DNA from 2 places in the Cellulosilyticum sp. WCF-2 genome. Region 2 is predicted to be linked to the other one. Evidence: riboswitches for the same ligand, from Rfam matches in the RefSeq annotation. Region 2 holds a riboswitch; the other holds the start of a gene.
The links. Region 2 has a riboswitch for glycine ahead of EKH84_RS13790 (trimeric intracellular cation channel family protein). Riboswitches for the same ligand answer to the same signal wherever they lie in the genome.

Region 1: it holds a riboswitch for glycine, as region 2 does, so the genes downstream of both, EKH84_RS02775 (alanine/glycine:cation symporter family protein) here and EKH84_RS13790 (trimeric intracellular cation channel family protein) in region 2, are expected to answer to the same signal.

The regions. Positions count from the first base shown of each region.
Region 1 is NZ_CP034675.1:633,203-640,660, reverse strand. Features, by position in the region: gene EKH84_RS02785 (hypothetical protein) at 1-229, opposite strand, end outside; gene EKH84_RS02780 (metallophosphoesterase family protein) at 427-1,569, shown strand; glycine riboswitch at 1,845-1,936, shown strand; gene EKH84_RS02775 (alanine/glycine:cation symporter family protein) at 2,160-3,620, shown strand; gene EKH84_RS02770 (GntR family transcriptional regulator) at 3,878-4,267, shown strand; gene EKH84_RS02765 (ABC transporter ATP-binding protein) at 4,318-5,016, shown strand; gene EKH84_RS02760 (ABC transporter permease) at 5,010-5,774, shown strand; gene EKH84_RS02755 (zinc ribbon domain-containing protein) at 5,833-6,042, shown strand; gene EKH84_RS02750 (LL-diaminopimelate aminotransferase) at 6,124-7,332, opposite strand; gene dapF (diaminopimelate epimerase) at 7,334-7,458, opposite strand, start outside.
Region 2 is NZ_CP034675.1:3,077,717-3,085,174, reverse strand. Features, by position in the region: gene EKH84_RS13795 (AAA domain-containing protein) at 1-2,271, opposite strand, end outside; glycine riboswitch at 2,994-3,099, shown strand; glycine riboswitch at 3,104-3,181, shown strand; gene EKH84_RS13790 (trimeric intracellular cation channel family protein) at 3,273-3,965, shown strand; gene EKH84_RS13785 (heme NO-binding domain-containing protein) at 3,922-5,721, opposite strand; gene EKH84_RS13780 (desulfoferrodoxin family protein) at 5,909-6,295, opposite strand; gene EKH84_RS13775 (2-hydroxyacid dehydrogenase) at 6,450-7,458, shown strand, end outside.

The sequences.
Region 1 (7,458 bases), 2.3 Mb from region 2:
CAAGAATAACACATAATATCCATTTTGCCCAAGCATGACCTTTATAGCAGAATATGACTAAAGCAATCTCGATTAATAATCTAAAAATACCCTGACTAATAGTGTAGCTGATAAGACTCGGTTCTTTAAGGAATGTATAGATAGAAAAAACAGTAGATAGCAAATCAAATAAAATAGCGATACAGCCAATAGTAAGAAGCAAGTTTCTACCTTTAATTTCAGATTTCATAAAAGCCTCCTTGGATTATACAAAAGAATATAAATATATAAGTGTATCATAGCATAATTAGTGTGAAAATAGAATCAGATATAAGAAATACCAGAAAAAAAACTTATTATACAAGGACAATATTAATTAATTTGTATTATTGACGAAATAAATAATAGAAGAGTCAGTTAAAGAGATTTGGGGAGGTCTATTTTTGTATGAAAGCAAAAAAAGTAGCAGTTATCTCAGACCTTCATGCTAGCTTATCGATGCTAGATGCATTTATAAGTTATATAAATAAGCAAGATGTAGAGCTTATTTTAAATTTGGGGGATTATATCAGTAATGGGCCAAATCCATGTGAAGTATTTGATCGGATTTGGGTAGATAAAAGATTTATAAACATTAAAGGCTATGACGAAGATAGTCTATTTCATAGTGTGAAAAAATCAGAAGGAATTGCTCAAGGAGAATGGATAAGAAAAAAACTGGGTAAAGATAGATTAAAAAAAATAGAATTATCACCTAGTATAAAAATGATAAATATTAATAATAAGAAACTGTTAATGTGTCATATAAATGGATGGGCAGAAATTCTTCAAAAGTCAGCCCATCATATTATGGGAAAATTAAAAGATGAGGATTATAACTATATTTTAATGGGTGGAAGTCATAGACCAGAAATGACTTATCAAAATAAGATTTTTTTAAAAGGAAATGTTATTGATCCGGGGGCTATGACAAGTAGTGAAAATAGAGGAAATTTTGTTATATTAGATTTTAGTCAAGAGGAGCCTAATATCAGTTTTCATAGTCTATATGCAGAAAAAATTCATTTAAATCAAATAAATAGTAAAGAGCAAAGAGATATAATAAAAGAAGAAGTAGAAGAAAATACCTTAAAAGATACTCTACTTTATATACATGGAAAGAAGAAAAGTGGAGAGGTATATATAGACCAGGATGTTGTACAGAGAATACTAGAAATAGGATTAGAACAAAGTAAGTATATCTGTATTGGATGCTGGAACCATGAAAAGCAGATTATTAGAGAGTTATTATACTATCTTAAGTGTAGAAAAATAAAAGCATCTGAAGAGGGCTCTCAAGAATGGTATATAGGAGAAGTTACTGATCAGGTAAGGGAACTAGTATTAAATAGACGCTTATTACCATGTGGAAGATTAAAGTGGTTTGAAATATCCTTTCAATATCATATTAATAGTACAGCACCATTATATAGTATCTATCATTATGGTAAAGAAGGATTTATAAAGAGATTATCATTGAAGGAATTATATAGTATGGAAGAGATGTTAAAAAGATATGATATTCCATATACTATACCAATAAACCAATAAATAGAAAAATTTATTATGAAGTAGACCCATTATTATAGAAGAGATATCCTAATTTTAAATTAGAATGTAAGACCTAGTTATTATGACAGTGGCCTACTTTTTATGTCTAAAAAAGACATTAAACTAAAAATATTGACAACTAAACAATAATAAGCTATCATCACTTTATGTAATATAAATACTGGATGAAGCTATACAGAAGAGTGGCCGTAAAGCCCACCGAAGGAGTAACACTCTCAGGTACTTATAAATATTATAAGTGGTGACTGCATAGCTGACAGTACTCTGGAGAGACTCAAGTTATGAGCGCCGAAGGGGCAAAAGCAATTTTGCTTAATCTCTCAGGCAAAAGGACAGAGCAGGCTATATTAATCATAATTAATTATTAATTAGGGATAAAGACATATTTTTTTAGAATAAATAATCAGTTTATTTATGGAAACAATAATGCTATAAGTTGATTAGAGTAGTAATCTTTACTTATAGTATTTCAGTTATTGAAAAGTATGGGATTAATATGGAAAGCAAGTCTATAAACTTAAGGAACTCCTCTTATTTTAAGGTTAATTAAAAGAAGGGAGTATTTTTTTATGGATTTATTAAAGGTGTTAAACACAATTAACGATTTTGTATGGGGACCACCATTATTGGTTCTATTAGTAGGAACAGGCATTTTATTAACTGTTAGATTAAAACTAATTCAAGTATTAAAATTACCAAAGGCCGCTAAACTTATCTTTAAAGCAGAAAATAAAGGGAGCGGAGATATTAATAGCTTTGCAGCTCTATGTACAGCTTTAGCTGCAACTGTAGGAACTGGAAATATTGTAGGGGTTGCTACAGCTATTGGTACAGGTGGCCCAGGAGCCTTATTTTGGATGTGGATAGCAGCCTTTTTTGGAATGGCAACTAAATATGCGGAAGGTGTACTTGCTATTAAGTATAGAACAGTAGATGCAAATGGTCAGATTTCAGGTGGACCGATGTATTACATAGAAAAGGGACTTGGGAGGAAATTTAAACCATTAGCGATTTTCTTTGCAGTAAGTGGTATTTTAGTGGCTTTATTGGGAATAGGTACATTTTCACAAGTAAACTCGATTTCTACAAGTATTAATATGGTAGCTGGTATTGATGTTTACGTAGGAAATATAATAGTAAGCATGTTAGACCAATTACATATTTTATCAGGAGCAAGAGAATGGATTGCAACAAATGGTTTTCCTGTTATTAGTATGGTAGTAGCCATACTTGTAGCTATTATTGTTTTTGGTGGCATTAAAAGTATCTCAAAAGTATCAGAAAAAGTTGTACCAGTGATGGCTATTGTATATATTGTCTTATCAGGTATTATTTTAGGTGTGAACTATCAAAGTATTTTACCAGCATTAGGAGAAGTATTTACTGGAGCTTTTTCAGGAAGAGCAGCCGTAGGAGGTTTCTTAGGAGCAACCATGGCTAAAGCTATACAAAAAGGGATTGCTAGAGGTGTGTTTTCGAATGAATCAGGTCTTGGTAGTGCGCCTATTGCAGCGGCAGCAGCAAAAACAGAGTGGCCTGCTGAACAAGGGCTTATTTCTATGACAGGAACATTTATTGATACAATTATTATTTGTACATTAACAGGTCTTACTATTCTTGTTACTGGGACATGGTGTCAAGAAGGTATAGAAGGAGCAGCAGTAACACAAGCAGCCTTTTTACAAGTATTTCCTAAAACAGGATCAATACTTATTACGATTTGTTTAACCTTGTTTGCATTTACAACTATACTAGGATGGTGCTATTACGGGGAACGTTGTTTAGAATATTTAGCTGGTGTAAAAGGAATTAATATCTATCGTTGGGTATTCATTGGCATGCTGGCTATTAGTGGTTTCTTAAAATTACAAGAAATCTGGGCTTTAGCTGATATTGTAAATGGACTTATGGCATTTCCAAATCTTATTGGTTTAATAGGTCTCTCTGGGGTAGTAGTAACTGAGACAAGACTTTATATGGAACATTTGAAAAAACAGGAGATAAAAGAATCGCAAAGCAAAGTAGCATAAAGAGCTAAAAATAAAATCAAGGGATTATGATAAAATTCATAGTCCCTTGATTTTATTTTTGGATTTAAATATTGAGTTAATCTTATATTTATATGAAATTGGAGGACATATGATTTTATTTATATTAGAGGAGAACTATTAGAAGCACATTATAACGATATTAATATAAGTTCAAAATAAAATAAAAAAGTGTTGACAATTTAAAACGGGAGTCATATTATTGTATTAAGTAATTAATACAGTAAGGAGGTAACACAATGCCATGGGACTTTGATAATAGCAAACCTATTTATATACAATTAGTAGAAGAATTAAAACTAAGAGTTATATCAGGGCGGCTAGCAGCAGGTAGTAAACTTGATTCTGTAAGGGACCTAGCAGAGGAAGCAGGAGTTAATCCTAATACCATGCAAAGAGCATTAGCAGAATTAGAAAGAGATCAATTAGTGTATAGTCAAAGGACAAGTGGGCGTTTTGTGACAGAGGATATGGAATTAATAAAAACCATGAGAAACCAATATGCAACCACTAAAATTAAAGAAGTAACAGTAGCACTATTACAACTAGGCTATACCAAGGAAGAACTTTTAAAATTGATTGAAGAAGACTTAAAAGAGCAAGAAGAGAAAAAGATAGAATATATATAAAATTCATGAGTAAGGGTTTTGGCATAAAAAGAATTAGAGGAGGCAGTTAAATGAGTGAGCTTTTAAAGTTAGAAAAAGTGAGTAAACAATATGCTCATAAAGAAGCACTTAAGAGCGTAGATATTACCATACCACCTGGTAAAATAGTGGGGTTACTTGGGCCAAATGGTAGCGGTAAAAGTACAATGATCAAGTTAATTAATGGATTACTAGAGCCTACATCAGGAATGGTAACTATAAATGGATATAAACCAGGGATTGAAACTAAAAAAGTAGTGGCATATTTACCAGAGAGAACTTATCTTAACAACTGGATGACAGTAGAAGATTTATTAAACTTCTTTAGTGATTTTTATAGTGACTTTGATATGAATCGAGCACTAGATATGTTTGATAAGTTAAATATTGATTTAAAAGCTAAGTTAAAAACAATGTCTAAAGGAACTAAAGAAAAAGTACAACTTATTTTAGTCATGTCAAGGAAAGCAGAGCTTTATATTTTGGATGAACCTATTGGTGGCGTTGACCCAGCTGCTAGAGATTATATTATTAAAACAATTATTAAAAACTACTCTGATACAAGTTCTATTTTAATCGCGACTCATTTAATTCAAGAGATAGAAAATATTTGTGATGAGGTTATATTCTTATCAAAAGGCGAAGTAGTACTAAAAGGTAATGTAGATGAGATTAGAGAGGAAAAAGGTAAGTCAATTGATGCCCTCTTTAGGGAGGTATTTGTATGCTAGGAAAATTATTAAAGTATGAATTTAAAGCTACTTCGAGAACATTTTTACCTATTTATGGTGCATTAATACTAGTAGCTTTAGGGAATCGTCTATTTAGAATGGGAAATATAAATTTAGGATTTGGGTTAACGACTGCAATACTAGTAGGCTTGTTTGTGGCTCTTGGTGTATTAACACTTATGGTGACAATACAAAGATTTAATAGAAATTTATTAGGTGATGAAGGGTACTTAATGTTTACTTTACCTGTAGGGCCTAATCAATTAATTTTTTCTAAGCTTATAACAACTGTTATTTGGGGAATTTTAAGTGGAATTGTAGGAGGAATGACATTTGTTATATTAATGGGTGACTATCAAGTATTTAGAGAATTTATAAATGCATGGCCTGAGTTATGGAATGAGCTAATGAAAGGAATACAAACAGAGTTTAATGGGCAAGTAGCATTAGTATTAGTTGCTATTCCGGTAATAGGGATACTTTCTTATATAGAAGGCATATTGATGATTTATTTAGCATTAGCGACAGGGCAATTGCCAATATTTTCAAGGTACAGAGGAATCATTTCTTTTATAGCATTTTTTATTATTAATAGTGTATTACAATTAATAACCGGGCTAATTGGGAATTTCATACCATTTGAAACTATGTCTAGTACGACAACTTTAATGGTTGTTATGAGTGGAATAATGGTATTAGATGTAGCATTATTTATGGGAATTAATTATATAGTAAGTAAGCATTTAAATCTAGAATAAGGTATAGTATAAATAGAGTACTTATATAAAGCTAGCTAGATGCTGAGGGGGAAATAGAATGGAAAAAAGAGAATATAGCTGTCCTAAATGTCAATGTAGTACGTACGAAAGTGATCAGTTCCAAGCTACAGGTGGTAACTTTGCAAAAATATTTGATGTACAAAATAAAAAGTTTGTTACCATAAGTTGTACAAAATGTGGATATACAGAGCTTTATAAAGCACAGACTTCAGATGGATGGAATATCTTAGATTTCTTCACGAACTAAATAGAATAATAAAGATTAAATATCTAAAAAAGTGATATCCTAAGCAAATAGCAAGGATATCACTTTTTTTGTTATCAATAATTATTTTTTATATAGGGTTTTAAATCTTTCCATAGCTTCTACTGTATTATCAGCATCACCAAATGCTGTTAAGCGGAAGTAACCTTCACCATTAGAACCAAAACCAGCACCAGGTGTTCCAACTACAGCAATCTCATTCAAGAGGTAATCAAAGAAATCCCATGACTTCATATTATTTGGACACTCGAGCCAAATATATGGAGAATTATCACCACCATAATAAGTGATGCCACATTCCTCCATAGTAGCAGCAATAGTACGTGCATTTTTCATATAGTAATCAATGTTTTCTTTAATTTGTTTTTGACCCTCTTCAGTAAAGACAGCAGCAGCACCTTTTTGAATAATATAAGGTACACCATTGAATTTAGTTGTTTGCCTTCTAAGCCAAAGCTTATTTAAGCTTACAGCATCACCATCAACGGAAAAAGCAGTAAGTGATTTAGGTACGATTGTATAACCACAACGCGTACCTGTAAAACCAGCTGTTTTAGATAAACTGCAGAATTCAATAGCACATTCTTTAGCACCTTCGATTTCATAGATGCTTTTTGGAAGAGAAGGATCATTAATGAAACATTCATAAGCTGCATCATACAGGATAACAGCACTATTTTCATTAGCATAGTTAACCCAAGCTGTTAATTGTTCTTTATTATAGACAGATCCAGTTGGGTTATTTGGTGAACATAAGTAGATAAGATCTGGGGCGATTTCATCATCAGTTGGTGGCATAGGGCAAAAGTTATTTGTAGCATTAGAATCTAAATAAACAATATCTCTTCCAGCCATAATATTTGTATCAACATATACAGGATATACAGGATCTGGAATCATAACAATATTCTCATTTCCAAAAATATCTGTAATGTTACCAACATCACTTTTAGCACCATCACTAGTAAATATTTCATCTGATGATAAATCTACACCGTGACTTTTATAGTAGGACTGAACAGCATCATGAAGAAAACTATAACCTTGTTCAGGTCCATATCCTTTAAAAGTCTCTTTTTGGCCCATTTCATCAACTGCATCATGCATTGCTTTAAGTACAGCTGGAACTAAAGGGCGAGTAACGTCGCCTATACCCATGCGAATAATTTTTTTATCAGGGTGAGCTGCTACGTATTCATTTACCTTTTTTGCAATAGTAGAGAATAAGTAGCTATCTTGTAATTCTAAATATTGATCATTAATAAATGCCATTTTAAGCCTCCTCGTATTCTATAGTACCCTCAAAGACCTTAGTAGCAGGTCCTTTCATTAAGACAGTACCATCTTCCTTATAGGTGATTTTTAAGTCACCTCCACGTAATTTAACAGTAATTTCTT
Region 2 (7,458 bases):
TTCCATATCTTTTATAAAACCATTAGATAAGAATCCAATACATGTACCAGCTATAACGGTAGCACTTCTTATCATCTGATAATCTATGCAATCTTTTTCAGCAGAACGTTGAATCCAATCTTCTTGAATACTCTTTATCTTATCCCAGCGTGTCTGTTCATGGACATTTGAATTTCCCATTAACATAGTCTGCTTATCTTGAATATGCTTCTTAACATTTGTTTCAATGATGCTGAATAATGCCTCTCTATGAGCAGATATTGTATATTTATTTGATATTTCTGGAGAAATATTTTTCTCTGAACCTATTCTTATTATCTGCATATTATTAGAAATCACCTTATCTAGTCCTTCTAGGATATTATCAACTGCAGTATGTGACTGAGATACAATCAGTATTTTAGGGCTATCATTGGTTTGAACTTCTCTGCGTATAATTTGGCCAATTAGTTCTTTAATTACCTTAGTTTTGCCTGTTCCAGGAGGCCCTTGAATTAAACTTATATTCTCAGAATTTAATGCTTTTACTACAGCCTGTTTCTGTGATTCATTTAGGTTCTTAGCAATAAATATTGGTGGAGTTAGTGTTGGTATTTCTTCTGGCTCTTCTATATTTAATATAATATCTTTTAAGTTGCGTGAGGAATATTCCTCAGTTCTAAGAGCATGAACAGCCTTAAGCTGACGCCTATATGAGCTTGTATTTGCAAGAAAGCTCTCCATTACAGGTGCTTTCTTATCTAGTAAAGCCTTTACGTTCCCTCTGAGTATCTTTTTTGGTAAGGAAAAGATCATTCTTAAACAGTCATCGTTGCATATGATTTCATCGAATACACCTAAGTCAAAGTATACTGATTGACCTCTATCATCAGTACCTTCTATTACATATGAAACATTGGACTGTATTTCATCTATAGATTTACTCTTACAATCGTCTACCTCTAGAATAATATGATTTTCGCTTACTTCATATTCAGAGTAGATGATTTTTGCAACTTTTTCTTTTTCATTTACAATGGACTCATCTAGCCCTTCCTGCCATTTGCCAAAAAGGTTTTCAAACTTATCTTCTTTCATTCTAAACAATTCATTTTCATTTCTTCTATTTTTAAACATAACAAGCAGCTTACCATTATCCTTACCTATTGCCACTTGATTTTTATGCCTAGAATCAACAAAAGTCAGCTTACCTTCGATCTTAAAGCTTCGCTTTATATTGATATTACGTCTGTCTACTGGGATATCACTTATCCTCATTACACTTATCATGCCATTGCTTTCATCTACCGTACATTCCAAAACAAGCTCCAATCCTGTTATTATGTACTTATCATATCGTTCATCATAGTAACCATAGCGTTCAGTAAATTGCTTTTTTAAATATGAATTAACGAAAACAGCCATATTTAACGAATTATCAATGATATAGTTCATTTTTAAATACTGTAATTTGCTGCTATCAATTACGATATTATACTCAAATGCTGTAGTGTTTAATTCGCCAATAAGTTCATTAAAAATATCCATTATATCAAGAATTGATTGAGGGCGAAATGATGGATCATTTTGTAACATGGAACAGATTATGTCTTTTAAATTAGCTTTATATGACAGCTTACTTATTTCATCTATTAGGCTTACTGAATCTTTTGCGCTAAGTAAAAATAATATCTCGCTAAAGATCACACCCAAAGAATAATAATCACTTCTTTCTGTTACATTATTTCCAGAAACCAGCTCAGGGGCTGAATAGTTTTCAGAATACATAGGCATAGTTGTTTCTTTTTCAATAATAGTTTTAATTTTGCTTGAACCAAAATCAATAATGGTAATTTCATGATTTATGTCATTATATATGATGTTTGCAGGCTTCAAGTCTCTGTGAATGACATTATTAGAGTGTGCATTGTTTACTGTTTTTAATATTTTTAAGCAGATTTCGTATTTCTTTAACTGCGAATATTTATTCCAGTCATAACGATCTAGTGTCTTACCTGGGACATAATCCATTAAGATTGCACCGTAATGTCTCTGACCCTTATATTTAATACCAGTGCTAGTATCTCTGATTTTAACTATGCCTTCGCATGAATTGAGGACTTTAAGTGCTTCCATTTCTCTATTAAAAATCAATTTTTGAAAGCTTTCATTAATACCAGCATACAATTTTAAAGCATATGGCTTTTCTTTATTAGCAACTCTAACCTTCAGGACTACGTTCCCAGAATTTGCTGACGTATAAATTTTTTCATCTGCTACATAGTTAAGCATAATTTCCTCCCCAATGTATTAAATAAATAAAGTGCATGATTTTCATACTACATTTTATTATACGACAAATTGCGTGAATATAAAATAAGATAGAACTATTTAGTGTTTAAATATTTTGAAAGTTTTAAGCGTAGTATATGTTATATACAACAAAAGGAAATCAATCTAAATATGCAAAAACACATAGGTTTAAATATAATGTATATATACATTATATTTAAACCTATGTGTTTCAAGGAATTTATAATATTAGATATAGATAACTTAGCTTTCGCGAATAGTAAAATACTATAATAAAATAGCATTTTATAACTATTTTTTTCTGTTCCTTTGTAAGAATAATAATTTATCCTTAAAATGAGAAAATCTTTTTCAAACAGATTCAACTATTTCATTTTTGTTATACATATCTTGCATCTCATTCAATGATACATATTTAACATTTACAACTTCTTAAGGTTGTAAAACAAAATCTTCAATTTGGATATATTAGGTATATAAATAAGTATTTACAATGTAATCTGAATGGAATGTATCTCCTATATATAGTAATTCATTATAATACTAGTATTTTAAATGCTTGTATATAATTATGTGTAATTTGTAAATAGATACTCCTCTCCTCCACTTTTGATTCCTATTTTTGGATAAAGTTCAATTTTGGGATTTACATACAACTATAATTTTGATATACTCAGTAAGAATTAATAACAATTAAACGGTTGAAATTGACTGGAGATATTATGTACTACATAATAACCGAAGAAGCAAAACAGCTATAAGCCAGGTAGATGTTGAAACTCTCAGGTACAATACAGTCAAGGGACGTAAATCTGGAGAGCGTGTCTGCGTAAAATTGACACCACCGACGAGGAAAACCAATAGGTAAGCTTTCAGGTAAAAGGACAGAGGATAAAAGGCAATTATATTTTTTATAATTGCTTTTTATCCTCTTTTTTGTTTGAAAAACTTTAATAATAAGAATGTGAGGTTATAAAATTGTGATTGAAACTCTGATTTTTTCAATAGAAATCATAGGTACCATTGCTTTTGCTCTTTCTGGCGCTTTAAGAGGTATTGAAAAGCAATTAGATTTATTAGGTATTACTATTTTAGGTGTAACGGCTGCTACAGGAGGAGGGTTAATAAGAGATATTTTGCTAGGTTCTCACCCTCCGCTATTATTTGTTAATCCTATTTATGTTATAGTTGCAGCATTAACTGCTGTAATAGCTTTTATCGTAGCATACATAACGCAATATTATCATTATCAATTTAAAAATCATTTGAGTTCAACCTTCGGTTCACTACTCAATTTAGCTGATGCTATAGGCCTAGGCATATTTGCTGTCATCGGTGTTCAAACAGCTATGCAAGGAGGTTTTTTCGAAAATGCTTTTTTAACATTATTTGTAGGAATCATAACAGGTGTTGGTGGTGGTATGCTTAGAGATGTATTAGTTGGAGAAATTCCATTTTTCTTAAAAAAGCATATTTACTTTTTAGCTGCTTTATTAGGAAGTACTTCTTATTATTTTCTTATTAAGTATGATATCAATAATGTTATTGCCATGACTATAGGCAGTTTACTTACCTTCCTTATACGTTTACTAGCTTCTAAATACCGCTGGAATTTACCTAAGATTCCTTCTAAAGCTTGTGCTGATCTAGATCATGTTGAAAATCACTTGTAATTGTTTTAAAGGACTGTATATTATCTACTAAAGAACCAATTTCATGAGAATAGTTAATAACACTAGCACTTACTTCTTCTGAAGAAGCAGAGTTCTCTTCCGCAATAGCAGCTAAAGCTTCTACTGTGGAAGAAGCTGTGCCAATACTATCAGCTTGCTTAGTAAGACTATGGATAAGTTCAATCATGGAACTTGATACAGCTTGTATAGATTGATTAGCCTCGAAACTAATATTTTTTACACCTTCTAGATTTTTGGTTTCATTTTCAAGCTTTAGATATTCTTTTTGTATAGCCTCTATAAATAGCTTTATTTCTGAAATAAATAAAGCTAGATTAGCGTTAACCTCTTGAACAGCTGCTTTAGACTGTTCAGCTAGCTTTCTAATAGATTCAGCTACTACAGAGAAACCACGACCATTTTCTCCTGCTCTAGCAGCTTCAATAGAAGCATTAAGTGCTAGTAGATTTGTTTGCTCTGCAATTTGAGAAACAATAGCAATAATGGCAGTCATATCGTGTACTTTTGTTTCTAGGTAGAGGCCCTTTTCTCTAATTTTATCGAATTCTCCTAAAGTATTAAAAATATGGTCACTGGTATTTTTAACGCCTTGATAGCTATTATTAACTTTAGATAATGCATTTTCTAGCTCATTTTTATTCTGATGCTCACTTTCAACAATTTCCTTAAGTGCCTGAATATTTTGGTTTAACACAAAGGCAGCTTGTTCTGTATTTTTAGCTTGCTCGGTAGCACCATCAGCTACTTGTTCTACTACCTCTGAAATATCATTAGAAGTTCCTTTCATTGAATCAGAGATATTACCTAATGCAGAGGTAAATGAACTCATCTCATCTACCACGCTTTTAATACCTGTAAAATCCTTACGAGTGAGTGCTTTATAGTTATTGATTAATCCATAAAGTTTTTCAAAAGAATCATTCGTTTTAATTTCACCATAAGTACTAAATTCATTATTGCAGAGTAACTCTAATTCTTCTTCTAATATTTTTTGAGGTTTTAAAAGCAAGTGAGTGCTTAAGCCACTTAATACAGCTATTATACCACTTAAAATGAGACTTTTTCCCCATAAACTAGAACCTAATAAAGGAAAAGTAATAGCCAAAGATACGACACCTGTAAAAATAGCATTTTTAATAGGTAAGCTTTTTATAAAACCTAGAGATAAGATGTTATTAAAGAAATAGCGTTTTTTAAAATAGATAGGTGCTTCAAAGGTGATTTTTATCGTTAAGCTATTCTTTGAGCGTTCTAATTCTTCGACTTTTGGTTTTTCACTAAAGTACTGCATAGCACCTTCAAAGAGGCCATAAAAATAATCAAACATAGAACGTTCAGATTCATAGGTTAATAATGCTTCATAATTAGAAATGGCTTTGATTTGTACAAGTGGCGGTTTAGCACCTTTAAATTTCTTTGTCATAATAATATGTACGTCAAAAAGCGCCCTTAAAAAAGAAAACAAATTTTGGGTTTTGAAAAAAGAAGGAAAATCATGATGAAAGGTTTTAATATTTTCATGACCAATAATTTTCCATAGTTCTTTTTCGTTTACTTTTTCCTTTTCAGCAATGGCATGAATTACTTTGAAAATTTGCGTATCATCCACTGTTTCAATAGGGGAAAAAACACGATCCCTCTTCCAATTAACGAGCTCCATAGCTTCGTCAATATGTTGTTCATTATAAAGTTTACGGCAGGTTTTAATCCAAGTCGATACAACGGTTCCTTTCATACTATACACTCCTTCTATCTCATTATGTCATTTTAAATCAGATTTCTATAACACAATTTTAGCATAAATACAATGAATACTAGGGCAGGAAATGAAATCTTTACATAATCTAAACCTAGTATTTAATACATAAAAAGAATTAGTTAGTAAAAAAGTACTATAGTTAACCTATAGTACTTTAAAACATTTATATGTCGGTTCTCCATAAACCATGAAGATTGCAATAAGCAAGGGCTGCAATAACATGATCATCTTCAGTTAAGACAAATTTAGCAATAGGCTCTTGACCTGGTAAAAGGCATTTTCTTTGTCTACCCTTTTCTGTTAGGAGGTAAATCCAATTAATAAGATGTTCTTCTGTCATAGGGTGTGCTATGCTACCTACAGTTACAGTTACTTCATTTCCTGAAATAGTTATAATAGGCAAATGCTTTTCAGTAGTCGCTTCTGTAGTATTAGAGACAAGTTCTGTCATAGCTTCATTACAGCAAATGAGTTTGCCACCACCGTTCTGTATGACACCAATAATATTACCACAGTGCTTACAAATATAAAACTTTTGTTCTCCACACATAAGAACCCCTCCATTATGTATTTTATTACAATAATCCCTAGAATTTTCATTGAATATTTTGAATGATTATTGTAATATAATTCTATTATACAATAACCATTAGTATTGTCAATTTACATATAATATAAAACTTATTTAAAGAAAGGGAGATATTATGAGAAAAATAGCTTTTTTTGATACAAAACCATATGATAAGGAATGGTTTGATACTTTTATAATGAATTATGATTTCGAAATTAAATATTTTGAGAATAAGTTAAATGAGGATACTGTTGCTTTAGCAAAGGGATGTGAAGGCATTGTTGCTTTCGTTAATGATAACTTGAATGAACAGGTCATTAAACAATTAGATGATTTAGGTATATCTATTATTGCTATGCGTTGTGCTGGCTATAATAATATTGATTTTAAAGCAGCGTTTAATAAGATTCATGTTGTTCGTGTACCTGCTTATTCACCTTATGCTATTGCAGAACATGCAATGGCGCTTCTTTTAACACTTAATCGAAAAACACACAAGGCATATAACAGAACCAGAGATTTTAATTTTAGCTTAAGTGGCTTAACAGGTTTTGATTTACATGGAAAAACTATAGGTGTTGTAGGAACAGGAAAGATTGGACAAGTGTTTATCGATATATGCAAGGGCTTTGGCATGAAAGTAGTTGCGTATGATCCCTACCCTATATCTAATGCCGACTTTGAATATGTAGGTTTTGAGCAACTCTGTCAAGTAGCTGATATTATTTCACTTCATTGTCCTCTTACAGAGCAGACTCATCATTTATTAAAGAAAGAAACTTTTGATCAAATGAAAGATGGCGTTGTGATTATTAATACCTCTAGAGGAGCTTTAATTGAAAGTGAGAGTTTGTTAGAAGCCTTAAAGTCACATAAGGTTGGTGCTGCAGGACTAGATGTATATGAAGAAGAATCAGAACTGTTTTTTGAAGATTTTTCTAATGTGATAATACAAGATGATGTTTTGGCTAGATTAGTTTCTTTACCTAATGTTATAGTCACTTCTCATCAAGCCTTTTTAACCCAAGAAGCTTTAAAGCATATAGCAGAAACAACACTAAACAATTTAAAGGCGTACTTTGAAGGTGAACCTCTTCCAAATGAGATATGCTATCAATGTAAAAAATTAAATGGATGCAAAA